3 regions of the Paenibacillus mucilaginosus 3016 genome follow, and region 1 is predicted to be linked to each of the others. Evidence: predicted binding sites of a transcription regulator. Region 1 holds the regulator's gene; each other region holds the start of a gene.
What was found. Region 1 encodes CtsR, which represses protease genes until heat stress. Its sites were predicted from a motif close to ATGGTCAATAAAGGTCAAACA; they were not measured.
Positions count from the first base shown of each region.

Region 2: the regulator CtsR is predicted to act here: its motif matches at 7,434-7,454, upstream of clpP (ATP-dependent Clp endopeptidase proteolytic subunit ClpP).
Region 3: the regulator CtsR is predicted to act here: its motif matches at 2,083-2,103, upstream of PM3016_RS22165 (ATP-dependent Clp protease ATP-binding subunit).

Region 1 covers NC_016935.1:8,319,543-8,329,837, reverse strand. The annotation lists gene lysS (lysine--tRNA ligase) at 1-921, shown strand, start outside; rRNA gene PM3016_RS34810 (16S ribosomal RNA) at 1,287-2,823, shown strand; rRNA gene PM3016_RS34805 (23S ribosomal RNA) at 3,093-6,026, shown strand; rRNA gene rrf (5S ribosomal RNA) at 6,123-6,239, shown strand; gene PM3016_RS34795 (CtsR family transcriptional regulator) at 6,633-7,094, shown strand; gene PM3016_RS34790 (protein-arginine kinase activator protein McsA) at 7,148-7,666, shown strand; gene PM3016_RS34785 (protein-arginine kinase McsB) at 7,695-8,762, shown strand; gene clpC (ATP-dependent protease ATP-binding subunit ClpC) at 8,836-10,295, shown strand, end outside.
Region 2 covers NC_016935.1:215,361-225,655, reverse strand. The annotation lists gene eno (phosphopyruvate hydratase) at 1-975, opposite strand, end outside; gene gpmI (2,3-bisphosphoglycerate-independent phosphoglycerate mutase) at 1,027-2,571, opposite strand; gene tpiA (triose-phosphate isomerase) at 2,573-3,325, opposite strand; gene PM3016_RS01020 (phosphoglycerate kinase) at 3,341-4,522, opposite strand; gene gap (type I glyceraldehyde-3-phosphate dehydrogenase) at 4,917-5,924, opposite strand; gene PM3016_RS01010 (sugar-binding transcriptional regulator) at 6,013-7,044, opposite strand; tRNA gene PM3016_RS01005 (tRNA-Arg) at 7,306-7,380, shown strand; gene clpP (ATP-dependent Clp endopeptidase proteolytic subunit ClpP) at 7,510-8,091, shown strand; gene PM3016_RS00995 (hypothetical protein) at 8,183-8,995, opposite strand; gene PM3016_RS00990 (copper amine oxidase N-terminal domain-containing protein) at 9,176-10,295, opposite strand, start outside.
Region 3 covers NC_016935.1:5,384,895-5,395,189, forward strand. The annotation lists gene PM3016_RS22160 (Calx-beta domain-containing protein) at 151-1,695, opposite strand; gene PM3016_RS22165 (ATP-dependent Clp protease ATP-binding subunit) at 2,222-4,360, shown strand; gene PM3016_RS22170 (ABC transporter substrate-binding protein) at 4,569-5,888, shown strand; gene PM3016_RS22175 (methyl-accepting chemotaxis protein) at 5,885-7,585, shown strand; gene PM3016_RS22180 (copper amine oxidase N-terminal domain-containing protein) at 7,699-8,973, shown strand; gene PM3016_RS22185 (MATE family efflux transporter) at 9,051-10,295, opposite strand, start outside.

The DNA.
Region 1 (10,295 bases):
CTCGGCTATCTTGAGGTGGAGACGCCTACTCTGCATGCGATTGCCGGCGGTGCTGCCGCCCGTCCGTTCATTACGCATCATAATGCGCTGGATATGCAGTTGTATATGCGTATTGCCATCGAGCTGCACCTGAAGCGCCTGATTGTCGGCGGCATGGAGAAGGTGTATGAGATCGGCCGTGTTTACCGTAATGAGGGAATTTCCACGCGTCACAATCCGGAATTCACGATGATTGAGCTGTATGAGGCGTATGCCGATTATAAGGATATCATGAAGCTGACGGAGGAAATGATCGCGCATATCGCTCAGGAAGTGCTCGGCACTACAACGATTATGTACCAGGGCCATGAGGTCAACCTGGCTCCACAGTGGCGCCGTGTGACGATGGTCGATGCGATTAAGGAAGTGGTAGGCGTTGATTTCAGCGTGCAGATGAGCGACGAGGAAGCACACCGTCTGGCCAAAGAGCATAAGGTTCCTGTAGAGCCTACCATGACCTTCGGCCATATTGTGAACCAGTTCTTCGAGACGTTCGTCGAGGAGACACTGATTCAGCCGACGTTCATCACGGGTCATCCGGTGGCAATCTCACCATTGGCCAAAAAGAGTGACGCCGATCCGCGTTTCACGGACCGCTTCGAGCTCTTTATCGTGGCGCGTGAGCATGCGAATGCCTTCACGGAGCTGAACGATCCGATCGACCAGCGGGAGCGTTTTGCCGCGCAGCTTGTGGAACGCGAGCAGGGCAATGACGAGGCGCATGAGATGGATGAAGATTTCGTCCGTGCCCTGGAATACGGTATGCCGCCTACAGGCGGACTTGGCATCGGCATCGACCGGCTGGTCATGCTGCTTACAGATGCCCCGTCGATTCGCGACGTACTGCTCTTCCCTCTGATGCGTGAGCGTCAGGGAGAATAACGGAGTTACCGGAAGGCGCCCCTGGAATGGGGCGCTTTTTTATTTGATTTCAGAAGTAAGCCTGGGGGGCTTGCTTTTTAACCCGCCGTCATGCTATATTACTTCTTGTCGCTTTCGAGCGTATACTTCAAGGACAAGCAGTGCGGGTTCTACCAGTTATCGGTGAACCGGCTCGAAAAAATAACTGCTTGACTTTAAAGCGCTTGATGTGATAGGATGTAAAAGTTGCTTCCGAGATACAAGTAAGCTGATCGGAGCACTAAGAATTGAATTGCCCTTTGAAAACTGAACAACGAGTGAGTGTTAAATACAGAGACTCAGCGATGAGTTTCTGCCAAGCTTCAAAATGAGTCATCAGCTTTTCTTTAATGGAGAGTTTGATCCTGGCTCAGGACGAACGCTGGCGGCGTGCCTAATACATGCAAGTCGAGCGGAGCACTTCGGTGCTTAGCGGCGGACGGGTGAGTAACACGTAGGCAACCTGCCTGTAAGATCGGGATAACTACCGGAAACGGTAGCTAAGACCGGATAGCTGGTTTCGGTGCATGCCGGAATCATGAAACACGGGGCAACCTGTGGCTTACGGATGGGCCTGCGGCGCATTAGCTAGTTGGCGGGGTAACGGCCCACCAAGGCGACGATGCGTAGCCGACCTGAGAGGGTGATCGGCCACACTGGGACTGAGACACGGCCCAGACTCCTACGGGAGGCAGCAGTAGGGAATCTTCCGCAATGGGCGCAAGCCTGACGGAGCAACGCCGCGTGAGTGATGAAGGTTTTCGGATCGTAAAGCTCTGTTGCCAGGGAAGAACGTCGTGGAGAGTAACTGCTCTGCGAATGACGGTACCTGAGAAGAAAGCCCCGGCTAACTACGTGCCAGCAGCCGCGGTAATACGTAGGGGGCAAGCGTTGTCCGGAATTATTGGGCGTAAAGCGCGCGCAGGCGGTCTTTTAAGTCTGGTGTTTAAGCCCGGGGCTCAACCCCGGTTCGCACCGGAAACTGGAAGACTTGAGTGCAGGAGAGGAAAGCGGAATTCCACGTGTAGCGGTGAAATGCGTAGAGATGTGGAGGAACACCAGTGGCGAAGGCGGCTTTCTGGACTGTAACTGACGCTGAGGCGCGAAAGCGTGGGGAGCAAACAGGATTAGATACCCTGGTAGTCCACGCCGTAAACGATGAGTGCTAGGTGTTAGGGGTTTCGATACCCTTGGTGCCGAAGTAAACACAATAAGCACTCCGCCTGGGGAGTACGCTCGCAAGAGTGAAACTCAAAGGAATTGACGGGGACCCGCACAAGCAGTGGAGTATGTGGTTTAATTCGAAGCAACGCGAAGAACCTTACCAGGTCTTGACATCCCTCTGAAAGCCCTAGAGATAGGGTCCTCCTTCGGGACAGAGGTGACAGGTGGTGCATGGTTGTCGTCAGCTCGTGTCGTGAGATGTTGGGTTAAGTCCCGCAACGAGCGCAACCCTTGACTTTAGTTGCCAGCATTGAGTTGGGCACTCTAGAGTGACTGCCGGTGACAAACCGGAGGAAGGTGGGGATGACGTCAAATCATCATGCCCCTTATGACCTGGGCTACACACGTACTACAATGGCCGGTACAACGGGAAGCGAAGTCGCGAGATGGAGCGAATCCTTAGAAGCCGGTCTCAGTTCGGATTGCAGGCTGCAACTCGCCTGCATGAAGTCGGAATTGCTAGTAATCGCGGATCAGCATGCCGCGGTGAATACGTTCCCGGGTCTTGTACACACCGCCCGTCACACCACGAGAGTTTACAACACCCGAAGCCGGTGGGGTAACCCGCAAGGGGGCCAGCCGTCGAAGGTGGGGTAGATGATTGGGGTGAAGTCGTAACAAGGTAGCCGTATCGGAAGGTGCGGCTGGATCACCTCCTTTCTATGGAGTCCATGTCACCTGCAGGGTGGCGGACAAATCTTATAGCAGCCCTTGAGCTGCGGACACTCACTCGTGTTCAGTTTTGAAAGGTGCAATGCCTTTCAAACTTGGCTAGGCTGTCAAAAGCTGATACTTGTATCGGCCGCGGCGCCATGCTAAGATAACGTTCCTGCCAGTGAAACGGCGGTGAACATGGTTTGTTCCTTGAAAACTGGATAGCGAAACAAAGCAAATAAAGCTGAAACATCCAATGTTTCGAATAGCGATTAGGTTAAGCTATTAAGAGCACACGGAGGATGCCTAGGCACCAGGAGCCGAAGAAAGGGATCGTGGCGAACAACGATAATGCCTCGGGGAGCCGTAAGCAGGCTTTGATCCGGGGATGTCCGAATGGGGAAACCCCACATGTGGTAATTCGCATGTACCATGCAGTGAATACATAGCTGCATTGGAGGCAGACGAGGGGAACTGAAACATCTAAGTACCCTCAGGAAAAGAAAACAATAGTGATTCCGTCAGTAGCGGCGAGCGAAAGCGGAACAGCCCAAACCAAGGAGCTTGCTCCTTGGGGTTGTAGGACGTCAATGTGGGTTAAGCAGAGTAGGCGAACAGGTCTGGAAAGGCCGGCCAGAGTGGGTAAAAGCCCCGTAACTGAAATTCTGCGAACATCCTAGACGGATCCTGAGTACCGCGAGACACGTGAAACCTCGTGGGAAACCGGCAGGACCATCTGCCAAGGCTAAATACTCCCTGGTGACCGATAGTGAAGCAGTACCGTGAGGGAAAGGTGAAAAGAACCGCGGGAGCGGAGTGAAAAAGAACCTGAAACCGTGTGCTTACAAGAAGTCAGAGCCCGTTAATGGGTGATGGCGTGCCTTTTGTAGAATGAACCGGCGAGTTACGTTCCCGTGCGAGGTTAAGGTGAGAAGCCGCAGCCGCAGCGAAAGCGAGTCTGAATAGGGCGACATAGTACGTGGACGTAGACCCGAAACCGTGTGATCTACCCCTGTCCAGGGTGAAGGTGCGGTAACACGCACTGGAGGCCCGAACCCACGAATGTTGAAAAATTCGGGGATGAGGTGGGGGTAGCGGAGAAATTCCAATCGAACTCGGAGATAGCTGGTTCTCCCCGAAATAGCTTTAGGGCTAGCCTCGGGTTAGCGTTGCGGAGGTAAAGCACTGATTGGGTGCGGGGCCCGCCAAGGGTTACCAAGTCCAGTCAAACTCTGAATGCCGCAAACGTGATGCCCGGGAGTCAGACAGTGAGTGCTAAGATCCATTGTCAAGAGGGAAACAGCCCAGATCATCAGCTAAGGTCCCCAAGTGTGTGTTAAGTGGGAAAGGATGTGGAGTTGCACAGACAACCAGGATGTTGGCTTAGAAGCAGCCACCATTGAAAGAGTGCGTAATAGCTCACTGGTCGAGTGACTCTGCGCCGAAAATGTAACGGGGCTAAACACACCACCGAAGCTATGAGTCCAAGGTGCAAACTTGTTTGCACCCGGGCAGTAGGGGAGCGTTGTATGCGGGTTGAAGGTTGATCGTGAGGACAGCTGGACTGCATACAAGTGAGAATGCCGGTATGAGTAACGAAAAGATCAGTGAGAATCTGATCCGCCGAAAGCCTAAGGGTTCCTGAGGAAGGCTCGTCCGCTCAGGGTAAGTCGGGACCTAAGGCGAGGCCGAAAGGCGTAGTCGAAGGACAACAGGTTGAAATTCCTGTACCACCGTGAACCGTTATGAGCAATGGGGTGACGCAGAAGGATAGTGACGCGAGCTGATGGATGCTCGTCCAAGCAGTAAGGCTGATGTGTAGGCAAATCCGCACATCGTAAGGCTAAGCTGTGATGGGGAGGGAAATTTAAGTACCGAAGGTCATGAGTTCAGGCTGCCAAGAAAAGCCTCTAGCCAGGGAGAAGGTGCCCGTACCGCAAACCGACACAGGTAGGCGAGCAGAGCATGCTAAGGCGCGCGGAAGAACTCTCGTTAAGGAACTCGGCAAAATGACCCCGTAACTTCGGGAGAAGGGGTGCCTCGGTAGGGTGAATAGCCCGAGGGGGCCGCAGTGAAAAGGCCCAAGCGACTGTTTAGCAAAAACACAGGTCTGTGCGAAGCCGCAAGGCGAAGTATACGGGCTGACGCCTGCCCGGTGCTGGAAGGTTAAGGGGAGCGGTTAGGAGCAATCCGAAGCTGTGAACCGAAGCCCCAGTAAACGGCGGCCGTAACTATAACGGTCCTAAGGTAGCGAAATTCCTTGTCAGGTAAATTCTGACCCGCACGAATGGCGTAACGACTTGGGCGCTGTCTCGACGAGAGATCCGGTGAAATTTTAATACCTGTGAAGATGCAGGTTACCCGCGACAAGACGGAAAGACCCCATGGAGCTTTACTGCAGCTTGATATTGGACTTTGGTACGATCTGTACAGGATAGGTGGGAGCCTGAGAAGCCTGAGCGCCAGCTTGGGTGGAGGCGCCGTTGGGATACCACCCTGATCGTATCGGAGTTCTAACCTGGTACCGTGATCCGGTACGGGGACAGTGTCAGGTGGGCAGTTTGACTGGGGCGGTCGCCTCCTAAAGCGTAACGGAGGCGCCCCAAGGTTCCCTCAGAATGGTTGGAAATCATTCGAAGAGTGCAAAGGCATAAGGGAGCTTGACTGCGAGACAAACAGGTCGAGCAGGGACGAAAGTCGGGCTTAGTGATCCGGTGGTACCGAATGGAAGGGCCATCGCTCAACGGATAAAAGCTACCCTGGGGATAACAGGCTTATCTCCCCCAAGAGTCCACATCGACGGGGAGGTTTGGCACCTCGATGTCGGCTCATCGCATCCTGGGGCTGAAGTAGGTCCCAAGGGTTGGGCTGTTCGCCCATTAAAGCGGTACGCGAGCTGGGTTCAGAACGTCGTGAGACAGTTCGGTCCCTATCTGTCGCGGGCGCAGGAAATTTGAGAGGAGCTGTCCTTAGTACGAGAGGACCGGGATGGACGTACCGCTGGTGTACCAGTTGTTCCGCCAGGAGCACGGCTGGATAGCCAAGTACGGACGGGATAAGCGCTGAAAGCATCTAAGCGTGAAGCCCCCCTCAAGATGAGATTTCCCAGTATGTAAGACCCCTTGTAGACGACGAGGTTGATAGGTTCGGGGTGGAAGCGCGGCAACGCGTGGAGCTGACGAATACTAATCGGTCGAGGGCTTATCCACAAGCTTCCTGAAGGAAGCGGCGGCAGTAATATAGATGTTAGGTCTTCAGCTAGCAGTTTCGTATCCAGTTTTCAAGGTGCAAGCCTTGAACAACCGTTTGGTGATGATGGCGGAAGGGAACCACGCGTACCCATCCCGAACACGAACGTTAAGCCTTCCAGCGTCGATGGTACTTGGACCGCAGGGTCCTGGGAGAGTAGAACGTCGCCAAGCCAATGAAGAGCCCCTTTGGACCATGAGTCCAAAGGGGCTCTTTTGGGTTAATAAAAAAGGTGAGTGAGGCTGTCGCAGCCAAGCCGTCATATAAGAGATGTTTTCCCGAAGTGTGGTTCTGTTTTGCTCCGGGATTGGGAATAATACTAATCAGAAGCATCACCAGAAGCCAGCGCTACAGCGAGGCCTAGACCTGTTGCATTCTTGAGAATATCTGCTATAATGTATTTAAAGTCAAAGAAAGTCAAAGTCAATGAATAAGGCGTTAACGAATCGCAATGAAGTATAACGTTGTGCTTATGCGGCGGCTGAACAGAGACCAACATTCTTTTGTCCCAGGCGGACACGCAGGCGTTTTTCTTCGTATATACTTTGCCTTTGGAGGTTGAATGGATGCGCAATGTTTCAGAAATGATAGAACAGTATCTGAAGCAGGTATTGCAGCAGAGCCCCGATGGCGTAATCGAGATTCAGCGCAACGATCTGGCGGATCAGTTTCAATGTGTGCCTTCCCAGATTAATTATGTGATTAGTACCCGATTTACCCTGGAGAAGGGCTATGTGGTCGAGAGCAAGCGCGGGGGAGGCGGTTACATCCGCATCCAGAGAATCGAGCTCCACTCCCATGGAGCCGTACTGGATCATATCTTCCAGACGATCTCGACGCATATGGATCAGACGGCATCCGAAGGTCTGCTGTATCAGCTGGAAGAGGGCGGGTTTATCACCCCTCGCGAAGCCGGGATCATGAAGGCTGCCGTAGCCCGGGAAGTCCTGGGACTCAAGCTTCCATTGAGGGATGAACTCCGTGCCCGGATGCTGAAGGCTATGCTGATTGCCTTATTGAGCAAATAATCTTTTGAACCAAACGATGTACTGCTGCTTATGGCAGAAAGGGAGGGAACCGGATGCTTTGTCAGGAATGCGGCAAAAAGCAGGCTACCCTGCATTTTACGAAAATCCTGAATGGTGAAAAAACGGAATTTCACATCTGTGAAACCTGTGCAAGGGAAAAAGGGGAACTGATCCCGGGCACGCCTAACGGCTTCTCGATTCACAATCTGCTCAGCGGGCTCCTGGACTTCGAGCCTTCGGCCCACAGCACGGTTGCGAATAAAGCCCAACCCAGCCGGTGCGAGCACTGCGGCTTAACTTACGGACAATTCAGTAAGGTAGGGCGCTTCGGCTGCAGCGAATGCTACAAGTACTTCGGTGACAAACTCGATCCCCTGTTCAAACGGGTGCATGGGAACACGGTCCATATCGGTAAGGTTCCGAAGCGTTCGGGTGGGTTAATTAAATATAAACGTGAGATCGATCAGCTGAAGAAAGACATGCTGATTCGCATAGAGAACGAGGAATTTGAGCAGGCGGCACAGATCCGGGACCAGATCCGGGAGCTGGAGAAGAAGGTTGCCGAAGGGTGACCCGCTCACACCGTAAGGAGGAATGCATATGACGGAAGCGAGCCGTTTCACCCAGCATGCGCTGAGTGAATGGATGAAGGGGGAAGGGCCTGATTCGGATATCGTCATCTCCAGCCGGATCCGTCTTGCCCGGAACATCCGGGAATACCCTTTCCCCATGCTGGCCACGAACGGGCAGTCCAAGGAGGTTGCCGAGCTGGCTGCCAAGGTATTGGAGAGCGAAGAGCTGGGAACGATCTCCCGTTTCACGCTGCTCCCGCTTGCGGATCTGGATGAGCTGCAGCGCCGCGTCCTGGTGGAGAAGCATCTCATCTCCCCGGCATTAGCCAACGAGTCCCGTAACGGAGCGGTCATCCTGAGCGACAACGAGTCGATCTCCATCATGGTGAATGAAGAGGACCACCTTCGAATACAATGCTTGTGCCCCGGCTTTCAGATCAAGGAAGCATGGGACCTGGCAGGGCAGATCGACGATGTCTTCGAGACGCAGCTGGAATATGCCTTCGACGAGAAGCGCGGGTATATGACAAGCTGTCCGACGAATGTAGGCACCGGCATTCGGGCCTCAGTTATGATTCACCTGCCGGCTCTGGTGTTGACGCAGCAGATTAACCGGATTTTATCCGCAATCACGCAGGTAGGGTTGGCAGTAAGGGGCTTGTACGGCGAAGGCAGCGAGGCCCTCGGCAACTTATTCCAGATTTCCAATCAGATTACCCTCGGGCAATCGGAAGAGGAGATCATCGATAATTTGTACAGCGTCGTCCGCCAGATTATCGAACATGAGAGGGCGGCACGGCAGAGGCTGATCCATGAGACCCGTCCCAAGATTCTGGACCGGGTCAGCCGTTCCTACGGCATACTCTCTTATGCGGCGATTATGGATTCCAAGGAAGCGGCTCAGAGGCTGTCCGACGTAAGGCTGGGGATTGATCTCGGCTTTATCAAAAATGTGTCGCCGCACGTGCTCAATGAGCTGCTTGTGATGACACAACCTGGTTTTTTACAGCAGACAGCAGGAGAAAAGCTAACGCCTGAAGAAAGAGACATAAGAAGGGCTCAGCTCATCCGGGAAAAAATCTCGGCAGCCGGCTGACGGCTCTACCCGAAAGGGAATCCATAAGCAGTGGGAACGTCATTTTGTTATACCAACCATGGAGGTGTTATACATGATGTTTGGCAGATTTACGGAACGCGCACAGAAAGTGCTCTCTTTGGCTCAAGAAGAAGCGGTACGCTTGGGACATAACAATATCGGCACAGAGCATATCCTGCTCGGCCTGATTCGTGAAGGCGAAGGGATTGCAGCGAAGGCGCTGATTGCGCTGGGTCTTGGACTTGAGAAAATCCAGGATGAAGTGGAATCCCTGATCGGCAGAGGTCAAGAACAGCCCTCCAATATTGCTTACACCCCGCGGGCGAAAAAAGTCATCGAGCTGTCGATGGATGAAGCCCGCAAGCTGGGACACACGTATGTGGGGACGGAGCATATCCTGCTCGGTCTGATCCGTGAGGGAGAAGGCGTCGCTGCACGCGTGCTCGGCAACCTGGGCGTAAGCCTCAACAAGGCACGCCAGCAGGTGCTTCAGCTGCTTGGCAGCAGCGAAGTAGTCTCGCCGAATCATGGTAACCCGGCCAATGTGAATACGCCGACGCTGGACGGCCTGGCCCGTGACCTGACGGCTTACGCCAAGGAAGGTAACCTCGATCCGGTCATCGGCCGGAGCAAGGAAATTGAGCGCGTAATTCAGGTGCTCAGCCGCCGGACGAAGAACAACCCGGTTCTGATCGGGGAACCCGGCGTAGGTAAGACGGCAATTGCCGAAGGATTGGCCCAGAAAATCGTCGCCAACGAAATTCCGGAAACGCTTCGTGACAAGCGCGTCATGACGCTGGATATGGGATCCGTGGTAGCCGGTACGAAGTACCGCGGCGAATTCGAGGACCGTCTCAAGAAGATCATGGACGAAATTCGTCAAGCCGGCAACATCGTGCTCTTCATCGATGAGCTTCACACGCTGATCGGTGCAGGGGGAGCGGAAGGCGCGATTGACGCTTCCAACATCCTGAAACCTGCTCTTGCCCGCGGCGAGCTGCAGTGCATCGGGGCCACGACGCTGGACGAATACCGCAAATATATTGAGAAAGACGCAGCTCTGGAGCGCCGCTTCCAACCGATTACGGTGGATCAGCCATCGCCGGACGAAGCGATCCAGATCCTGCACGGTCTGCGTGACCGTTACGAAGCGCATCACCGGGTGAAAATCACCGATGAGGCCATCGAACAGGCTGTGAAGCTGTCAGACCGCTACATTACGGACCGCTTCCTACCGGACAAAGCGATTGACTTGATCGACGAGGCGAGCTCCAAAGTGAGGCTCCGCTCCTATACGGTACCGCCGGATCTGAAGAAGCTCGAAAGCCGGCTTGAGGATATCCGCAAGGAGAAGGATGCTGCGGTGCAGAGCCAGGAGTTCGAGAAGGCCGCATCCCTGCGGGACACGGAACAGAAGCTGCGTGAAGAGCTCGATTCCACGAAGAATGAGTGGAAGGAGAAGCAGGGCCGCACGGACTCCGAAGTGACACCGGATGACATTGCCCAGGTAGTCGCAAGCTGGACCGGCATTCC
Region 2 (10,295 bases), 630 kb from region 1:
ACCGCGGGACAGACGCTCGGTGTTCGTTACGAACAGGTCGTCACCCACGAGCTGAACTTTGCCGCCGAGCTTCTCGGTGAGAAGCTTCCAGCCTTCCCAGTCGTCTTCGGAGCAGCCGTCTTCGATCGTGATGATAGGGTACTTGTCAACCCAAGCCGCCAGGAAGTCAACCCACTCAGCGGACGTGTAGGACTTGCCTTCGCCTTCGAGGTGATATTTGCCGTCTTTGAAGAATTCCGTGGAAGCAACGTCCATACCCAGGAATACGTCAACGCCCGGCTTGTAGCCTGCGCGCTCGATTGCTGTGATGATCGTTTGGATCGCTTCTTCATTGGAGCCCAGGTTCGGTGCGAAGCCGCCTTCGTCGCCTACAGCCGTGTTCAGGCCTTTTTCCTTCAGAACGGATCTCAGGCTGTGGAAGATCTCTGCGCCTGTGCGGAGTGCTTCCTTGAAGGAAGGAGCGCCGACCGGCAGAACCATGAACTCTTGCACATCAACGTTGTTGTCCGCGTGCGCGCCGCCGTTGATGATGTTCATCATCGGAACAGGCAGCTGCTTCGCGTTGAAGCCGCCGAGGTACAGGTACAGCGGGATGTCGAGCGCTTCAGCAGCAGCACGGGCAACCGCCATGGATACCGCGAGGATCGCGTTCGCGCCCAGCTTGCCTTTGTTCGGCGTGCCGTCGAGCTCGATCATGCGCTTGTCGATGCCGACTTGGTCCAGCGCGTTCATGCCGATGATCTCAGGAGCGATCACGTCGTTCACGTTCTCAACGGCTTTCAGAACGCCTTTGCCGAGGTAACGGGACTTGTCGCCGTCACGAAGCTCAACAGCTTCGTATGCGCCTGTGGATGCGCCGGATGGTACGATAGCGCGGCCGCGTGCGCCGGATTCCAGATGAACTTCCACTTCTACCGTTGGGTTACCGCGGGAGTCGAGCACTTCACGAGCGTACACATTAGAGATTACTGTCATTACGGGATACACTCCTTCAAATTAGGTTTGGGATGAGGCTTGCTGATCAGGCTAGCTGCGGGAAGCAGCCAGCGTTGTGCCGGTCATTTCCGCCGGCTTGGACACGCCGAGCAGGTCCAATACCGTAGGGGCAATATCTGCCAGAATGCCATCGTTTCTTAGTGTAACACGACCGTCCGTCACAATGAAAGGCACCGGGTTGGTCGTATGGGCCGTATTGCGGGAGCCGTCCGGATTCGTGACGACATCGGCGTTCCCGTGGTCGGCGGTGATCAGTGCGACGCCGCCCTTGGCAATGATCGCATCCACGACTTTGCCAAGGCACTCGTCCGTTGCTTCAACAGCCTTGATTGTCGGCTCGAGAAGACCCGAGTGGCCGACCATATCCGGGTTCGCGAAGTTCAGGATGATCACATCCTGGCGCTCCGCTTCGATCTCAGCCACGGCTGCAGCCGCCACTTCATAGGCGCTCATCTCCGGCTGGAGATCGTAAGTGGCTACCTTCGGCGAAGGGATCAGAATACGGGTCTCGCCAGGCAGCTCGACATCACGCCCGCCGCTGAAGAAGAACGTGACGTGCGGGTATTTCTCCGTTTCGGCGATCCGCAGCTGCTTCAAGTCGTTCTGTGCCAGCACTTCGCCCAGCGTGTTGTCGAGGTTCTTCGGCTTGTAGGCCACGTAGCCTCCGACCGTCTCGCTGAACAGCGTAAGGCAGACATAGTACAGGTCCGTCGGCGCCTTGTCCCCGCGGTCGAACCCGCGGAAGTCGCTGTTCGTGAACACCTGGGAGAGCTGGATCGCACGGTCCGGACGGAAGTTGAAGAACACGACGGAGTCGCCGCTCTCCACCAGACCTACCGGTGTATGGTCCGGCTTCACAATGACTGTCGGCATGACGAACTCGTCGTACACCGAACGGATATAGGACTCCTGAATCGCATTCATCGGATCTTCGAAGGTCGGGCCGTCGCCATAAACCATGGCACGGTACGACTTCTCGGTACGCTCCCAGCGCTTGTCGCGGTCCATGGCGTAGTAACGTCCCTGTACCGTAGCGATGCGGCCTACGCCCACGTCTGCGATTTTCTTCAGGAGGCGCTCCATGTATCCCGCTGCACTGTCCGGCGCTACGTCACGGCCGTCGAGGAACGCATGGATGTATACTTCCTCGAAATTCTCCTTCTTGCACACATCAAGCAGCGCGAACAGGTGCTCGATGTGGCTGTGAACGCCGCCGTCGGACAGCAGGCCGTACAGGTGAAGCTTCTTGCCGTTGTCCTTCGCGTGGCGGATTGCTCCGAGGATGGTCTCGTTCTCGTAGAATTCACCGTCACGGATCGACTTGGAGATCCGGGTCAGGTCCTGGTACACGATACGGCCTGCGCCGATGTTCAGGTGACCTACCTCGGAGTTCCCCATCTGGCCTTCCGGCAGACCTACGGCTTCGCCGCAGGCGATCAGCGTGGTGTGGGGAAACTCGTTCCAATAACGCTCGTAGTTCGGCTTCTTCGCCTGGGCTACGGCATTGCCCTGCACGTCTCCGCGCAGGCCAAAGCCGTCCAGGATAATGACTGCTACCGGTTTCGGTCTGGCCATCTTACTTGGCCCCCTCGATCAGGGCGATGTAGGACGCCGGCTCCAGGGAAGCTCCGCCTACAAGCGCGCCGTCGATATCCGGCTGCTGCATGTATTCCGCAATATTGTTCGGCTTCACGCTGCCGCCGTACTGGATGCGTACCGCTGCAGCCGTCTCGGCGCCATACAGGCCGCTCACGACTTCACGGATGTAGCCGATCACGTCTTGAGCGTCTGCAGCTGTAGAAGATTTGCCTGTTCCGATAGCCCAGATCGGCTCATAGGCGATGACCACCTGTGCCGCCTGTTCTGCGCTCAGGCCTGCAAATGCGCCTTCGGTCTGCACTTTGCATACGTCCTTGGTCTGGTTCGCTTCGCGCTCTTCGAGCTTCTCGCCTACGCAGACGATCGGAGTCAGACCGTGTTTGAATGCCGCTTGGACCTTCTTGTTCACGATCTCGTCCGTCTCGCCAAAGTAAGCCCGGCGCTCGGAGTGACCGATGATGACGTACTCTACGCCGAGATCCTTCAGCATAACGCCGCTGATCTCACCCGTGTAAGCACCGTTGTCTTCGAAGTGGAGGTTCTGGGCGCCGACTTTGAGCGTCGTGCCTTTCACCGCTTCCACCAGGGCAGGAAGATTCGTGAACGGGGAGCAGATGACGCTCTCCACGCCTTCCACTTCCGCTTTGCCTTTTACTTCGTTCACGAAAGAAACGGCTTCCTGTACGGTTTTAAACATTTTCCAGTTGCCTGCAATAATCGGTTTACGCATGAAGGGTACGCCTCCTTATTTATCTTGAAGCGCAACAACGCCAGGGAGCGCTTTGCCTTCCATGAATTCGAGGGATGCGCCGCCGCCGGTGGAGATGTGGTCCATCTTGTCGCCAAGGTGGAACTTCTCGACTGCCGCAGCGGAGTCGCCGCCGCCGATCACTGTGTAGCCTGCCGTTGCCGCGCAAGCTTCTGCTACGGCTTGAGTACCGTTCTTGAACGGCTCGAGCTCGAATACGCCCATCGGCCCGTTCCATACAACCAGCTTGGATTCGGCGATCGTCTTCGCGTAGATCTCACGCGTCTTCGGACCGATGTCGAATGCTTCCCAGTCAGCCGGGATCTCATCGATGTTCACGATCTTCGTGTTGGCATCCGCACCGAACTTGTCACCTACAACAACGTCAACCGGCAGAAGGAAGTTGATGCCCTTCTCTTTGGCTTTGCGCTCGAACTCTTGAACGAGTTCCAGACGGTCGTTGTCCACCAGGGATTTGCCGATTTCAAGGCCTTTGGATTTGAAGAACGTGTAGGACAGGCCGCCTCCGATGATGATGTTGTCGGCGATTTCGATCAGCTTCTCGATGACCGCGATCTTGTCCTTCACCTTCGCACCGCCCACGATCGCCGTGAAAGGACGCTCCGGGTTGTTCAGCGCACGGCCGAGCACGTCGAGCTCCTTCTCCATCAGCAGACCGCCGACAGCCGGCAGGTGATGCGCGATGCCTTCCGTCGAAGCGTGCGCACGGTGTGCTGCGCCGAACGCGTCGTTCACGTACAGGTCCGCCAGCTCTGCGAACTGCTTCGCAAGCTCCGCATCGTTCTTCTCTTCGCCCGCATAGAAGCGCACGTTCTCAAGAAGAAGCACATCGCCGTCTTTCAGCTCGGCTACCTGCGCCTGAACCGCTGCGCCTACCGCTTCGTCAGCCTTGGTAACCGGCTGGCCCAGCAGCTCGGAGAGGCGTGCGGCTACCGGTGTCAGACGGAGCTCTTCCACAACCGCGCCGTTCGGACGGCCCATATGGCTCGCGAGGATGACTTTCGCACCGCGCTCCGTCAGGTACTTGATGGTCGGTACGGTCTCACGGATCCGTGTGTCATCGGTAATCTTGCCGTTCTCCAGCGGTACGTTGAAATCTACGCGCACAAATACGCGTTTGCCGCCTACTTCCACGTCACGAACGCTCTTCTTGTTCATCATTGTCGCCCTCCCGGTGGGTTCATGTGTGCTTGATGCTCTTGCTCAACGCTCTAGTGCTCTGTTTCGTACTCTATATGTGATCCGGAACATGTCATATCAGCTGGTATGTACCGGTTTCTCTCTTGGTTGTATGTTCTCTCTCTACCCTACCCTTACCCGCACCAAAAAATGTGGGAATGGGCCTTGCTTGCCCTTCTCACCAAGGCGCACGCCAGCACAATGAGTATCTATCGCAGAGCATAGCGCGGATCCTTTGAACTTTCGTTATAACCTCTTCCTAATATTTCAGAAAAACGAAAGTTCAACAGATCCCGAAGATAGATACTCATTGGACCGCGCCAGTGCCCTTTGGTGTTCAGGGGGTTAGCAGACCATTACCACAGTTTTGTTCTTACAGACCCTTTTTGGCGATGAAGTTAGCCAGGTCAACGACACGGTTGGAGTAGCCCCACTCGTTGTCGTACCAGGAAACGACTTTCACCATGTTGTCGCCGACAACCATCGTGGAGAGGGCGTCGATCGTGGAGGAAGCCGGGTCGCCGTTGTAGTCGGAGGATACAAGCGGCTCTTCGGAGTAGTTCAGGATGCCTTTCAGAGGGCCGTTAGCCGCTTCTTTCAGGGCGTTGTTCACATCGTCAACCGTTACGTTCTGGCTCAGTTCAACAACCAGGTCCGTTACGGAAACGTTAGGCGTAGGTACGCGCATAGCCATACCGTTCAGCTTGCCTTTCAGCTCAGGCAGAACGAGGGAAACGGCTTTTGCAGCACCCGTAGTCGAAGGGATGATGTTCTCGGCAGCTGCACGTGCACGGCGAAGGTCCTTGTGCGGCAGGTCGAGTACGGACTGGTCATTCGTGTAGGAGTGAACCGTCGTCATCATGCCTTTTACGATACCGAACTTGTCGTTGATAACCTTAGCGAAAGGAGCAAGACAGTTCGTTGTGCAGGATGCGTTGGAGATGATCGTGTGCTGGGAAGCGTCGTACTTGTCTTCGTTAACGCCCATAACGATCGTGATGTCTTCGTTGGTAGCCGGTGCGGAGATGATAACCTTCTTCGCGCCGCCTTTCAGGTGAAGCTCGGCTTTCTCTTTCGCAGTAAAGATCCCTGTGGATTCAACGACGATTTCAACGCCGTTAGCGCCCCAAGGCAGGTTTTCCGGATTGCGCTCTGCAAATACTTTTACGGTTTTGCCGTTTACGATCAGCGCGCCTTCAGTTGCTTCAACCGTTGCATTCAGCTTGCCGTGCGTAGTGTCGTATTTGAGCAGGTGAGCCAGCGTGTTTACGTCTGTCAGGTCGTTGATTGCAACGATTTCTACTTCAGGGTTGCCCAGTGCTGCACGAAATACGTTACGGCCGATACGACCAAATCCGTTAATACCCACTTTTACCATGATTGATAGCCTCCCAAAATGTATATTGTTACACCCGCTTATCCCGCGCTGCGGGTCCGCTGGGCGCAACGTTCAAGACAGGCAGAACCTGTCATGATGAACTGATTGTGCGGATAATCTCCTGTGCTGCTGCTTCGTCGGTTACGAGCACGTCTTCATGACCGTACTTGAGCACCGATGCGATCGCCTCGCCTTTGCTGCGTCCTCCCGCAACCCCGATGACGGTATCCATCCCATGGATGTCCTCCAGTCGGAGTCCGATGGTCGGCATGCGGTGCAGCATGCGGCCGCTGCGGTCAAAGTAATACCCGAACGCTTCCGCAAGCGCCCCTTCCCTCTGCAGGCTTTCGGTTGTTTCCCGGTCCACTTTGCGCCGTCTGGCCATTACCATAGCATCTCCCATCCCATGAATGACCATCCGTGCCTGACGGATGAACTGGATGATCTCGGAGATGGTGGTGTCCTGGATCAGCGACTGGTAAGCTTCCTCACCGAGGTGGTCGGGTACGTGGAGCAGCCGGTAACGCGCTCCTGTCTTCTTGGCCATAGTGGAAGCGATGGTATTCGCCTGCATCTCCAGGCTCTCCCCGAGCCCTCCGCGGGCTGGAACGAACCAGATGCCCTTCATCGCCGGCGCCGCCGTGAGATGGTTGGCCACTTCAGCCATCGTCGATCCGCCGGTGACGGCAACGACGTCGTTCTCTGTAACCAGCTTGCGCAGTACGGACGCACCGGCTCGGCCAAGCTCCTTCTTCACCTGAGGTGAAGCGTCGGAGTCTCCCGGCACGATGACTACCTGCTTCAGGCCAAAATGCACGCGCAGCTGTTCTTCCAGTTCCGTGAGCCCGAACAGGTCCTTCACCAGCGGTTCGATCCGCTCGAGCAGTTCCCTGCCGGCCATACTGATGCGTATGCCGGAGGCATCCACGTCGACCAGGCCCTGCTCCTTCAGAAAGTCCACTTCCGCGCGGAGCACCCGCTCCGTCGTGTTCAGCATTCCCGCCAAAGTGCGCCGGCCGATCATCCCGGAAACCAGGATATGATGAAGAACGGTATAGCGCTTCTTCATGGTGTCCATCAAGTCGGGAAGCAGCTGTTTTTGGATGTCAAGAATCTCTCTCATGGATTCACTCCCGCTTGCCTGCTTACTGGACACTTTTCGTCCCGGTGATGCATTTTTAGTCCCACATTCTCCAAAAGAAGAACTAAGCTCTCACTTAGTTATCTCTAATATACCGGACTTTCAAACCATTTTCAAGAGAGCTTTTGTAAATATCTTGTAACCAAAAAACTTTTGGGCAGGGACTTGCATTCCTGCTTGTCATAAGATATAATCAATTTTGCTGTCACCCCCACAGGTGATCATGCAGCAAACTTCATACATGCGCCCGTGGTCCAATGGATATGACGTAGGCCTCCGGAGCCTGAGATTAAGGTTCGATTCCTTACGGGCGCGCCACTTACTTACAAACAAACAGATCAGCTGACACAGCTGGTCTTTTTTTGTCGGTTAATTTGACCTTTCTTGACCTTTGTTTGTTTTTGGGCTATGATGGTTATAGTTTAATTATAAAGGAGGCTGCAGCTCATGAGTTTTATCCCAATGGTAGTCGAACCGGATGCAAGAGGGGAACGCGCCTACGATATTTACTCGCGTTTGCTCAAGGACCGCATCATTTTTCTTGGAAGTGGCATTAACGACGTTGTAGCCAACTCGATCATTGCGCAGCTGCTGTTCCTGGCGGCAAGCGATCCCGACAAAGACATTCACTTGTATATCAACTCCCCGGGAGGCTCGATCACTTCGGGCATGGCGATCTACGACACGATGCAGTTCATCAAGCCGGACGTCTCGACGATCTGCGTCGGCATGGCCGCTTCGATGGGTGCGTTCCTGCTTGCCGCAGGAGCACCTGGCAAGCGTTTTGCGCTGCCGAACAGCGAAGTCATGATCCATCAGCCGCTCGGCGGTGCCGAAGGCCAAGCCAGCGATATCGAGATCCGTGCGAAGCGGATCCTGAAGATGCGCGACAAGCTGAACACGATCCTCTCCGAGCGTACAGGCCAATCCTTCGAGCGTATCGAGAAGGACACCGACCGCGACAACTTCATGTCGGCGGAAGAAGCCCGCGCCTACGGACTGATCGATAAGGTTATCGAGAAAGTGTAATGCCCACTAAACCGCAGTAACCAAAAAGCCTGCCCTTCCGGTCATCCGGTCGGCAGGCTTTTTGCCGTGATCCCATTAGTCCAGCTTAAGTCTATTTCGTATCCGTGGTAAAGCGGAACACATGAGTCCGCCGCCCAGCCTCCACTTCGATCCGTACCCTGCGGCCGGGCTGAAATCCGCCTTCGGGTTCAAACGTCATACCGTACTGCGTCGCCCCTGATGCTCCCGGCACCGCAGCTTCCGGCGAATCTTCATAACGCACCCGCATGCCCATAGTCTCATAGCTGCCCTTCCATGCCACCGTCACCACTGTTCGCACGGGCACATGTTCCATGCCATCGGCCGGGTATGTATTCGCAATCCACCCCCTTGCCTGATAGGCATCCCAGCCCCACCAGAGAGCCAGCAAACTCCCAAGCCCCAGCAAAAAGCGTAAGCCCTCCCGTCGGGAAAGCCGGATCTCCGAATGTCCCCGGCCAGCCAAAGAAAGGCAGGCTGCTGTGAGGGCAGCGAGGGCCAATAAGACCAGCCACCCATGCAGCGCCACACCCAAGAAAAAGCCGACACTCGGCGATACCGGCCAGTGCCGGATTAAATTGCCCTGATAAATCATCCATGAATATAGAGCCGGCACCTGTCCCAGCAGCAGCACAGCCATTCCCACAAGACTTACCAACAGCAGCAGACGCTTGGTTTGTCCTCCCCCCTTACGGTACAGCCGGGCGCCCAACAAGATAACGGTTCCCCCAACCATGCTGCACAAAGCCCAATGGCCAATCTCCTCTTCCTTGACCTCCCCAAGCAAATACCACGGGAAAGCAGGAAAATAGAACACGCCTATCACGATACAACTCCATCCGAGCCACCGCCATATCCGCTGCGGATCCGTCCGCCAAGAGCTCATGTATACTCTCCTCCTCCCTTCTTACATGCTAGACGAGTGCTGCAGACAGCAAGTTGCCGGATTATGGATGACGACTGCCTGACGGACCTCTGACACCCTAACTTCGTTGGCATCGGACACGAGCATAAGAAAAAACCCTTTCCTTTAAACTGCAAAGGAAAGGGCTGGATTGCATTAAGCTTATGGCTGTTGATCCATCCGGTCATCGAGCGGATAGAAGATCAGATCGACCGGGAAGGCCGAACCGGCCGGAGGGCTGAACTCAATGTCGAGCGACTCTTCCTTGCCTGTCGTCTTCGCGAGAATCTGCATACCGTCGAACGCCGTGATGACGCCCGACTCCGGAATCAGTCGGATGTCCCCGTTGATCTTGATCGGCCCCTTGAATACGCCGCCTTTGGCCAGAATCATGATCGCCATCTTGCGGGGCTTGTCGGCATGGATCTTATAGATTACGCCGTAGTTGCCGTCATTCTTCACTTCCGCTTTCCGCTGCGGGTCGTACCCCGGCAGGAAAGGATCCTTGATTCCGTCGCCCAGGATCAGCCTGGACGGTGTCGTAAACGAGGATGCGTCGATATTCCACTTCACTTCCGAGACCGGGAAAGTCCCCCTGACGTGTCCGCTGAAAGCGAGCTTAGGCAGCGCCAGCGCCTTCTGGGAGACATCTTTGGCCGCGATGAAGGAGAACTGCACCTTCCCGTCCGTCTCGAGGTCATAGAACAAATTCACACCTTGTGCCGGGTAGAAGTCCGGCATCTGCTTATAGGTGAACGTCTGACCCGCAGGGATTGTCATGGTTTCGTTCAGCGGGTCCCCGAGAAGGAAATCTACGGTGGCTTCACTGCCGATCAGGTTGGCGTAGACCGAAGGCCACACTTCCCCTTTATTCGTCGTCTTGATTGTGACCGGCTTGTCGGTCATGTTCTTCGCCAGAATGGCGAAGCTTACTTTTTCCTTCGTACCGTTGATGTGGTCCGCATATAATCTCACTTTGCCTTCGACTTCGTCCTGATACAGGATGCCCTGCTCATAGAACTCTTCCGGGCTGTCGGAGACCAGTAGCGTCCGTCCCGGAACCTCGGTTGCCGTCTTCGGCAGTTCCGGCAGCTCCCAGAAGTGGCTCCACAGCGTGCTCCAGTTCGTCTTGATGAAAGAGCCGACCGGCTTCATGTAGATCGGATACTCCACGGCACTCAGGAACGTCTCTTTCGAGATGACCAGATTGCGCGTGTACGGCTCGCTCTTGTTGCCGTTGCTGTCCCAAACCGTCAAGGTGATCGGGTAGGTGCCCGCCTGG
Region 3 (10,295 bases), 2.9 Mb from region 1:
CTCATAAAGATCCGTGGTCCCCCTGCTCACGGATTCATAATCCGGCATGATCCTGTCCGCTCCCTGCACCGATCGATCATTACACGGCAAAGCCCGCCATCTCAGAGACGGCGGGCTGCTTGCGCTGCCGGAGGGCTCCCGATTACCGGATCAATACCGGGGCCATGGCCACGGACTCGGCCAATAGATCGGATCGCGGTCATACAGGGACACAATCATTCTCGGACGCTCCCCGAGTTCAGCGCCGCCCGGGCTCGACAGTTCCACGGCAAAATACTCGTAGTATTCTTTGATCCCGTCGTCGAGCAGGGACACGGTCAGCGTCTTCGAAGCTTCGCCCGCTGCGAACTCCAGCGTACCGGACGCGGCACGGTAATCGCGGCCGTCCAAAGCGGTGTGGTCCTTCGTCGCGTACTGGACGCTCGCCGCTTCATTCGTGCTGCCCGTGCGCGTGACGGTCAGCGTCACCGTACCGTCCTCCTCATAAGCGCTCTTGGTATACGCGCTGAACTCGATCCGGCTGGAAGGGTCGTTATCCTGAATCGTCACGTCGCTGCGGACGAGGGAGCCCAGCACCCCTCCGTTCGACGCCGATGTCAGCAGGACGGCGAACTGTTCGTTTCCTTCATGCACCGCATCTTCATAGACAGGCGCCTCAATCCACTTTTCCGTCTCCCCATCGCCAAAATAAAGCTGTCCGCCGGTGCCTCCGAAGTCGGCTCCTTCGGCCGCCGTACCGCTCTCTATGCGGTAATCGACCGCAACCTCCCCGTCAGCGCCGCCATGGCGGAGCACCCGGATCGGCGCTGTACCGCTTCCTTCGTCGACGGTGTAAGCGGCCGACTCCAGCTGGAACTCGCCCGGCTGGTCAGGTACATAAGGATCGTTATCGGCGATGGTGACCTCCGCCGTGCCCGATTCGATGGACGTTTCGCCGCTGGCCCCAAACAGCGAGACGGAGAACGACTCGTTCTCCTCGTGCTCGCTGTCGTCGAGGATCGGAACCTGGAGCACGGCCAGACGCTCGCCCGGCGCGAAGTTCAGGGTGCCGCTGAACGCCGAATAATCCTGGTCTTCGCCCGCAGAGCCGCCGGATGCCGCATACTGGACCGAGATGTTGTCCGCCGCGCCGCCCGAGCGGACCACCTGCAGCCCCACATAGCCTTCGGATTCTCCAACCGTATAAGAAACGGGATCGAACGAAAGCACGCTCGGCGGATCCGGAATCCAGCTGTCGTTGTCGGCAATGGATACAGCGGCCGAAGAATAGGTGCCGAGCTCGGCACCGGCTGTCGGATTCGACAGCAGCACGGAGAACGATTCGTCCCCTTCCGTCTCGCCGTCGTCGTAGATGGCGACATCGACCGTCTTCACCGTCTCGCCGTCCGCGAAGACAAGGGTGCCGGAGCCCGGACCATAGTCGCTCTCCGCATAGGCCGAACTGTCTGCCGTCGTGTAATCAACGGACGCCTCCCCGCTTGCGCCGCCCTCTCTGCGGACGGTCAATGTAACGATGCCGGCATCTTCCCCAGCCGTATAATAGTCGCTCTCGAACGTAAATTGCCCTGCCGGCGATTCGGCATGAGAAACAGAGCTTCCGCCGTAAGGAATGAGCATCGCGGATGCCAGCAGCATTACGCCGAGCTTGCGGCGCAGGGACTGCGGCTGCAGAACCTTCAATTCTTTCATCATCATTTCCTCCGTTCACTTCACAGCTTGGCTTGGCACTTCCCTTGGCTCAGGATAGCGGCCAGAGAAAACATACCATGAGAGTGAAGGACCGGATAAGTATCCATAAGTATACATTTTGGCGGAGCGCAGGAAGCTCGGGCTGAGATCCCCTGGCGAAGCCGCAGAATCCGGGGATCATCCAACGGGGGCGGACCGGACGCTCCTGTCTCATGGCTGTCCGCTGTACGGGAACCCGTTCCCGAGCGGCATCCGTACTCATGAAGTCCATGCCGGCGCGGCCGGTCCACTGCCCTGCCAGCCCAGTACAAGACTCTCTTTCAGCGCGCTCCCTTCGGGCCGGAACAACCCGGTCCGCACCCATTTGACAAATGTTGAAGCTTGATTATAATAAAGATCAGACAAGGTCAAAGTCAAATAAGATCAAAGTCTAAAATAGTCAAACCGTTTGCCTGCGGAACGCCGCTCTTCGGCGTCGTCCGTACCGATATTTGGATATAAAAATAACTTTACATTATTGGAGGTAGAAGCCATGCGCTGTCAACATTGCCATACGCAAGAAGCCGCCGTATCCCTGCATCTTCAGGTCAACACCCAAGTGGAGAAGCTCCAGCTGTGCAGAGACTGCTATGCCAAGCTCGGCAGCGGAATCCCCTTCCCTGCGGGGGCCGGGTCCTTCCCGCACATGCCATCCTTGGACGATCTGTTCAAAGGTCTTATGCAGCCTCCGAAGGGGCAGGAGCCGCACCAAGCCGTCCGGACCGCCGGCAAACGCGGCGGCATCCTCGACGGAATCGGCCGGAATCTGAACGACGCGGCCAAAGCCGGCCTGATCGACACCGTGATCGGACGCGACGAAGAGATCGACCGCGTCATTGAGATCCTGAACCGCCGCACGAAGAACAACCCGGTGCTGATCGGCGAGCCGGGCGTCGGGAAGACGGCCATTGCCGAAGGGCTGGCCCTGCGTATCACCGAAGGCAAGGTTCCTTCCAAGCTGCTCGGCAAGGAAGTGTATTCCCTGGACGTAGCCTCCCTGACGGCGGGCACGGGGATTCGCGGCCAGTTCGAGGAGAAGCTGAAAGGGCTGATATCCGAGCTGCAGCAGCGCCAGAACGTCATCCTGTTCATTGACGAAATTCACACGCTGGTCGGGGCGGGTTCCGCCGAAGGCTCGATGGACGCCGGGAACATCCTGAAGCCGGCCCTGGCCCGCGGCGAGCTGCAGGTCGTCGGCGCCACGACGCTGAAGGAGTACCGCCGCATCGAGAAGGATGCCGCACTGGAGCGCCGCTTCCAGCCGGTCACGGTCGACGAGCCGACAGTGGAGGAGGCCGTGGAGATCCTGAAGGGACTGCGACCGAAGTATGAAGAATACCACCAGGTGACCTACTCGGATGAGGCGATCCGTGCCTGCGTGCTCCTCTCCCACCGCTACATCCAGGACCGCTTCCTGCCGGACAAAGCGATCGACCTGCTCGACGAAGCGGGCGCCAAGCTGAATCTGCAGGGCGCAGGCGGCGGGGAAGCTGCGATCCGCACCCGGCTCTCCGGCATCCAGGAAGAGAAGCGCCAGGCGACGCTGGCCGAGGACTACGAGCGCGCCGCACGGCTGCGTGACGAAGAGGCGAACCTGCTTCAGCAGATGGACGAGCAGCGGCCGCAGGCGGCATCGGAAGTCCGCGTCGAGCACATCCAGGCCATCGTGGAACGGAAGACCGGCATCCCGGTCGGCAAGCTGCAGCAGGACGAAGCGGCCAAGCTGAAGGACCTCGCCCGGCATCTCGAAGCGAAGGTCATCGGGCAGCCGGAGGCCGTGCGCCAGGTGGCCCGGGCCGTCCGCCGCAGCCGCGCGGGACTGGCGCCGAAGAACAAGCCGATCGCCTCCTTCCTGTTCGTCGGCCCAACCGGCGTCGGCAAGACCGAGCTGTCGAAGTCGCTCGCCGAAGAGCTGTTCGGACGCGCGGATGCGATGATCCGTCTGGACATGAGCGAATACATGGAGAAGCACTCCGTATCCAAGCTCATCGGCTCGCCTCCGGGCTATGTCGGCCATGAAGAAGCCGGGCAGCTGACCGAACGCGTACGCCGCAATCCGTACAGCATTATCCTGCTCGACGAGATCGAGAAGGCGCACCCGGACGTGCAGCACATGTTCCTGCAGGTGCTCGAAGACGGGCGCCTGACCGACAGCCAGGGACGCACGGTCAGCTTCAAGGATACGGTCATCATCATGACATCCAATGCCGGAGTGACCGACAGGAAGAAAATCACCGTAGGCTTCTCCGCCGAAGAGAGCACGCAGACCGGCTCGCTGCCGGAATCGCTCGGCTCCTACTTCCGTCCGGAGTTCCTGAACCGCTTTGATGCGATCATTCCGTTCGCCTCCCTGCAGGAGACGGATCTCATCCGCATCGTCGACAAGATGCTCGCGGAAGTCACGAGCACGCTGCAGGAGCAGAACATCACCCTTCACGTGACGGACGAAGCGAAGCGCAAGCTTGCCGAGCTCGGCTATCATCCGTCCTTCGGGGCGCGTCCGCTCCGCCGGGTGATCCAGCAGCACATCGAAGACGGCATCACGGATCTCATCCTCGAGCAGGAGCAGGTGCAAGAGATCCGGGTCGAGGTCCGGGAGAACGGGATCTCCGTTCAGGCACTGCCATCGTAAGCATGCAGCGCTTGTCATGAGGATTCCTGAATCATCAGCACATTCATATCCTTTAGTAAAAATGGGCGGCCGCTTGGCTGCCCTTTTGATCGTTTCCTGAGGGAAAAGGGGTTATTTTCCTGCGTCCAGCTGCCGATAGTAAGCTAAGAGGCTGAGACACTGCAACATCCCGATAGCAGCCGAGATCCAGTCAAGAAAGGTGTGGACCATGAGAAAGTCAACCCAAAAGAGCATTCTCGCCGTACTCGGCACCACTTTACTTGCCGGCGCCGTCGGATGCAGCCATCCGGCCGGCCGGAACGCGCAGCAGACAGAGCATCCGGAAGACGTCACGCTGAAATTTATATGGTGGGGCTCCGAAAGCCGGAAAGAAAGCACACTGAAAGTGATCGAGCTTTACCGGAAGGAACATCCTCATATTCATTTTGAAACCGAATCCCTTGCGAATACCGGGGCGGTCGCGACTCAGTTGGCGGTACAAACCTCCGGCCAGACTACCGCGGACATCATCCAGGCGGATTATAATTTCATCTATGATTATATTAACCGCGATCTCATCGAGCCCTTGAATGCGTTTACGGAGGACGGCACCCTGAATCTGTCGGATATGGATAAGTCTTATCTGCTTCCCGGTACGAAGGACGATCAGTTATATGCCATGCCTATAGGGAACAATTCGACGATGCTGATCTATGACCCGCAGTTATTGACAAGCGCTGGGGTTCCCGTACCCCAAGAAGAATACACGATCGACGAGCTTTATCAAACCCTGAAGCTCTTGAAGCAAAAGATCGGCAGGCCGGACTTTTATCCCCTCGGGAACATGATTGATGTCTTCTATTACCTCAGAGCCCGTGGAGCCTCCATGTACAACAAAGAAGGCACCGCCCTGGGTTATCAGGATGACCGGCTGATGGCCGATTTTTTCGCCTTGAACAAGCAGTGGCGGGATGAAGGGCTGCTCGGAGGGTCGTCTGCGGTTGCCGGTAATGATAAGAATCATCCGATCGTCTCCGGCCATGCCGCTTTTTATTCCGTGGCGACCAACGCCGTCTCCTCCTTAAGCAAACTCGCAGGCCGTCCCTTAAAGCTCCTCCCTTATCCTGAAGTCCCGGGAGGACAAACAGGCCATTTTATCAAGCCGTCCATGTTCCTGGCTCTGTCGTCCTATTCCAAGCATAAAAAAGAAGCGGCCGCGTTCATGAACTTCTTCCTGAACAGCGAAGCGGCGAATGATATCCTGAAAGGAGAGCGAGGCGTTCCTGTGTCGGGCAAAATTGCTGCGAGACTGTCCGCGAATCTCGATGAAGCCGGCAAAGAGCAGTACCGGATTCTCGATTACCTGAAAACACGCTCCAAGCCGATCGATGCCCCTTACCCCTCCAGTCACGTGGTGGTCAGCAAGGCTTATGAACTGGCCTTGAAGCAGGTCACCGATGGGAAATTGACTCCGGAGCAGGCCGCCAAGCAGTACGGCGAGCAGGCCAAGGTCTACCTGGGCGGAGCCAAGGAGGGTGCCGGCAAATGAAGAAATCCAAGGGATTCACGATTCAAAGAAAGCTGTACGGAGGGTTCGGACTGGTCCTCTTCCTGCTCGCCGTCATGTCGACGATCAGCTATGTGTATCTGGTCAAAGTGAATGACTCTTATACCGAATTGATCAAGCACCAGTCGAAAACCCTTCAGCTCATCAAGGATCTGAACATTGCCGTCGAGAGCGAAAGCTCCCATCTGAACAAGTACCTGATCACCGGAGATCCCAAGCAGGTGGATGCTTTTCAACAATCGCAGAGCCGCTTTGCAGCTGCTCTGACCCAGCTGAAGACCTTGATCACAGACCGGGACGATAAGCAGATCCTGGCGGGCCTTGACCTGCTGCAGGGTCAATTCAGCTCCGCCGCCATGCAGATGATCGATGCCAAAAAACAGGATAACACCAAAGCGTTCGTTGACATCTCCGTCGCTCAGGGTCCGGTGCTGGATGCCTTTACGACCTCGGCCAACCGGTTCGTCGAGCGAAAGCAGGCAGCCTTGGATGTGCAAGCATCCGCTACCTTCGAGGAGGTCGAACGGACCAAAAGCCTGGTCATTCTTCTGACGGTTATCACCTTATTGGCAGGTGCGGCAGCCACTGTAACGATCAGCCGAATGATCTCCATTCCGATCATCAAGCTGCAAGCCATGGCCTCCAAGATCGCGCACGGCGATCTCCGGGAAACGAACGTAGTCGTAAAGAACAGCGACGAGATCGGAGATCTGGCCAAAGCATTCAACCTGATGGCGGGCAATCTCAGGAGCCTGATTCAAGAGGTCGGCACCAATGCCGAACAAGTGGCGGCTTCCTCCGAGCAGCTTACCGCAAGTGCGGAACAAACCGGACAGGCCACCGAGCATGTCGCCCATATCACCGAGAGCCTGGCGGAAGGAACCGAAAAGCAGGTCGGTACGATCACGGAGAGCGTATCGCTTGTGCATAAGATGGATGTCGAAGCAAAGAACATCGCTTCACGCGCTTCCCTTGTCACTGCCGCCGTCCAGCAGGCATCGCAGGTTGCGGCGGAGGGCGGAACAGCCGTTCAGTCGGCCATTCACCAGATGTCCTCAGTGCAAAGCAATGTGGGTGAGATCACTCAAGTCGTTACCTCCCTCGGCCATAAAACGGATGAGATCGGGCAGATCATCGCCATCATCACCGATATCGCGGCCCAGACCAATCTCTTGTCGCTGAATGCCGCCATTGAAGCGGCGCGTGCCGGCGAGAGCGGAAAAGGGTTTGCGGTGGTAGCGGGTGAAGTACGCAAGCTGGCCGACCAGACGGCCAGGTCCGGCAAACAGGTGTCCGACGTGATTCTTGCCATTCAAGCCGAAACGAAACGGGCGATCGAGAAGGTCATCCAGGGGGAAAAAGAAGTACTGGAGGGCATCGGAGCCGTTCATAAGGCCGGCGAATCCTTCCGTCATATCGAATCTTCCATCCATGAGGTGAACGGTCAGATCAAGGAGGTCTCCGACTCTTCCGCCGGGATGTCCCTCGAAACGAAGCATCTTGTGGCTGCCTTTGAGGAAATCAACCGGGTAACGCAGGAGGCCGCCAAAGGAACCCACAGCGTCTCCGCCTCGGCCCAGGAGCAGCTCGCAAGTGTAGAAGAAATCACCGGCTCCTCCAGGGAATTGGCACGCCTTGCCCAGAAACTGCAGGAGAGCATTGAGAAATTCTCCTTCTAAAATTAGGACCAGCGATTCATTTTTTGACCATTGGAAGGAATTAACTCGGCAGGGGCGAACTAAGACGTTCTTTGGAATCCATCTCTACTTTACAACCCACTCAGGAGGCATCCATGAACAAGTCGACCGCAATTCTATTCGCCGCTGCAATTCTAACTACAGGTTCCCTGAGCAGTCCGCTAACCCCCGCCCCGCTGCTTCCCGCTGCCGAGGCGGGGGCCGCGGACCATTCCTTCATCGAAGAGGTGGAAGCGAGATATAAGGCGCTGGAGTCGAAATACAGAGGCCTGTACGATGCAGACTACAAGCAGGCGCACGAGGCCTATGACGCCTTTTACGACAGCATCCATAACGACCAGCACAGGCTGAACCGTGCGGGGGAAGACGACCTCGCTTATTTGACCGGCTTGCTCGAAGACGACCTAAAGGGCTTGAAGGAGCGCTACAGCGGCTCCTCCGCCCGCGACGCGCTGAACGAATACCAGCGGCAGAGCAATCCGAATTCCTCCTCGGGCGCGCTGTGGGAATACGCCGCAGCGCTGAACGAGAACTACTCTTCGAGCACCCACTGGGAATTCGCCACGGCCATAAATGAGAATTACAGCTCCTCCCTCATGTGGAATTATCATAAGGAGATCAATGAGAACTATTCCGGGAGCCTCATGTGGGAGTACAGCAGCGAGACGAATCCGAACTACTCCGGCAGCACCATGTGGGAGCTGCATAACGAGTCGAACGCGAACTACTCCGGCAGCGTCATGAACCAGTACAAGCTCGGGAATCTGTCGCGGCAGCAGGCCGAAGCCCGGATGAATGAACTGCTGGTTCAGGGAGAAAAAGATCTGGAAGCGATCCGCGGCGCGGCACTCGCCGGACTGTCCCGCACGCAGCAGGAAACGGTGCAGAAGCTGACGGCGCTGAGGGATTCCACAGTCAGCCGGATTCTGAAGCAGCGTGCGCAGTCGCTGGAAGAAATCATGGCGGTCCGCAAGCGCCATTTCGGCGGGGAAATCGCGGTCAAGCCGCTCGCATTCGGCTTTGGCATCCAGGTCGTCATCGACGGGGAGCCGCAGACCTACGAGCAGCCGCCGGTCAACAAGGACGGCAGTATCCTGGTGCCGATGCGGGCGATCTTCGAGCGGCTCGGCGCCGTGCTCACCTGGAACGCGCAGGAGCGCTCCGTCACGGCCGTAAAGAAGGAGACGACGGTCTACCTCAAGCTGGACAGCACGGAGCCGACAGTGAACGGCACGGTGAAGCCGCTCGAGGTGCCCGCACAGCTTGTGAACTCGAACACGATGGTGCCGGTGCGGTTCATCAGCGAGGCGCTCGGCGCCGAAGTGAGCTGGGATGGAGCCGCCCAGACCGTATATATCCAAACGAAATAAGGGGGTAGGCTCGAAGGAATCGATAGTCCAGTGATGACAAGGACCCGCAGCTTTACAGCTGACGGGTCCTTGTCATGTCAGGATACGGCTGCGGTTGTGACCGCCTCCCTCTCCCCGCTTCCCGTCCGCCAGCGCCCGGCGGCCCAGCGGCGGCGCATCAGCAGGGCGCGGGTCCACTCGTCAAGAATAAAGGCGGCATAGACGCCGATGATCCCGAGGTCGAACACCGTGATACAGAGCCAGGATACCGGCACGCGGATGCCGATCATGAAGAGCACGCCGAGCTTGGCCGGATAGGCCGGGTCGCCCGCCGCTTTCAGCACATGCTGATAGATCATGCACAGGCTGTGAGCGGGCTGGAACAGCAGCATGAGCCAGAGCACCCGGGTGCCTTCGCGGATGACGGCCGGGTCCTCCGTGAAGAGGCCGAGCAGGGGCTCTGCGGCGAAGGCAGCTCCCGCAGCGGCGGCCGCACAGAGGCCCATCGACCAGCGGATGCTCCGGCGGCATTCGTCCTCCGCCTCGGCCATCCGTCTGCCTCCGACCAGTCGGCTTACGATAATCTGGGTGCCGACCGCGATCGAAGTCGCAAGCAGAGAGACGATCCCCAGCACGCTGTCCGCATAGACCCGGGTCGTCAGCGCCGCGATGCCGATCGAGACAATGAACGAAGTGATGATGAGCTGTGAGACATAATAGGCCATATATTCGATGGTGGACGGAATCCCGATCCGCAGCAGCCTCCGGGCGCAGGCCCCCGCTTCACGGAGGAAGGAAGAGGGCTTCAGCCGCGGACGAAGCGTTCTCTTCGCCACGTACAGGATGGCGGTCATCGCCAGCAGCCGGGAGACAACCGTCGACCAGGCTACGCCTTCGAGCCCCAGCTGGGGCAGACCAAACGGCCCGTAGAGCACCAGCGCATTGCCGAGCACATGCACAGCGTTCATGCCGATCGAGATCCACATGACTTCACGGGTCAGCCCATAGCTGCGCAGCACCGCGGAGCCCGTCAGCATCACCACTTCCAGGAAAAGGAAGCTGCCGACGATGCGCAGATACGTTCCGGCCTCGCCCATCATCTCGTCAGGTGTTCCGAGTAGCGTAAGGAAGAAGGCGGCGCCGCCGCCGAGGGCCAGGCTGATCCCGAGCCCCAGCACCGAATTCATCGCTGCGGCCGTGCAGGCCGCCTGCACCGCCTTTTGCCGCTGCCCGCCCCCCAAATCCTGCGATACCACGATCGTCGTTCCCGCGGCCACAAAGCCGAAGAGCATGATAAAGAACTGCAGCAGCTGATTGGCGATCCCCACAGAGGCCACGGCCCG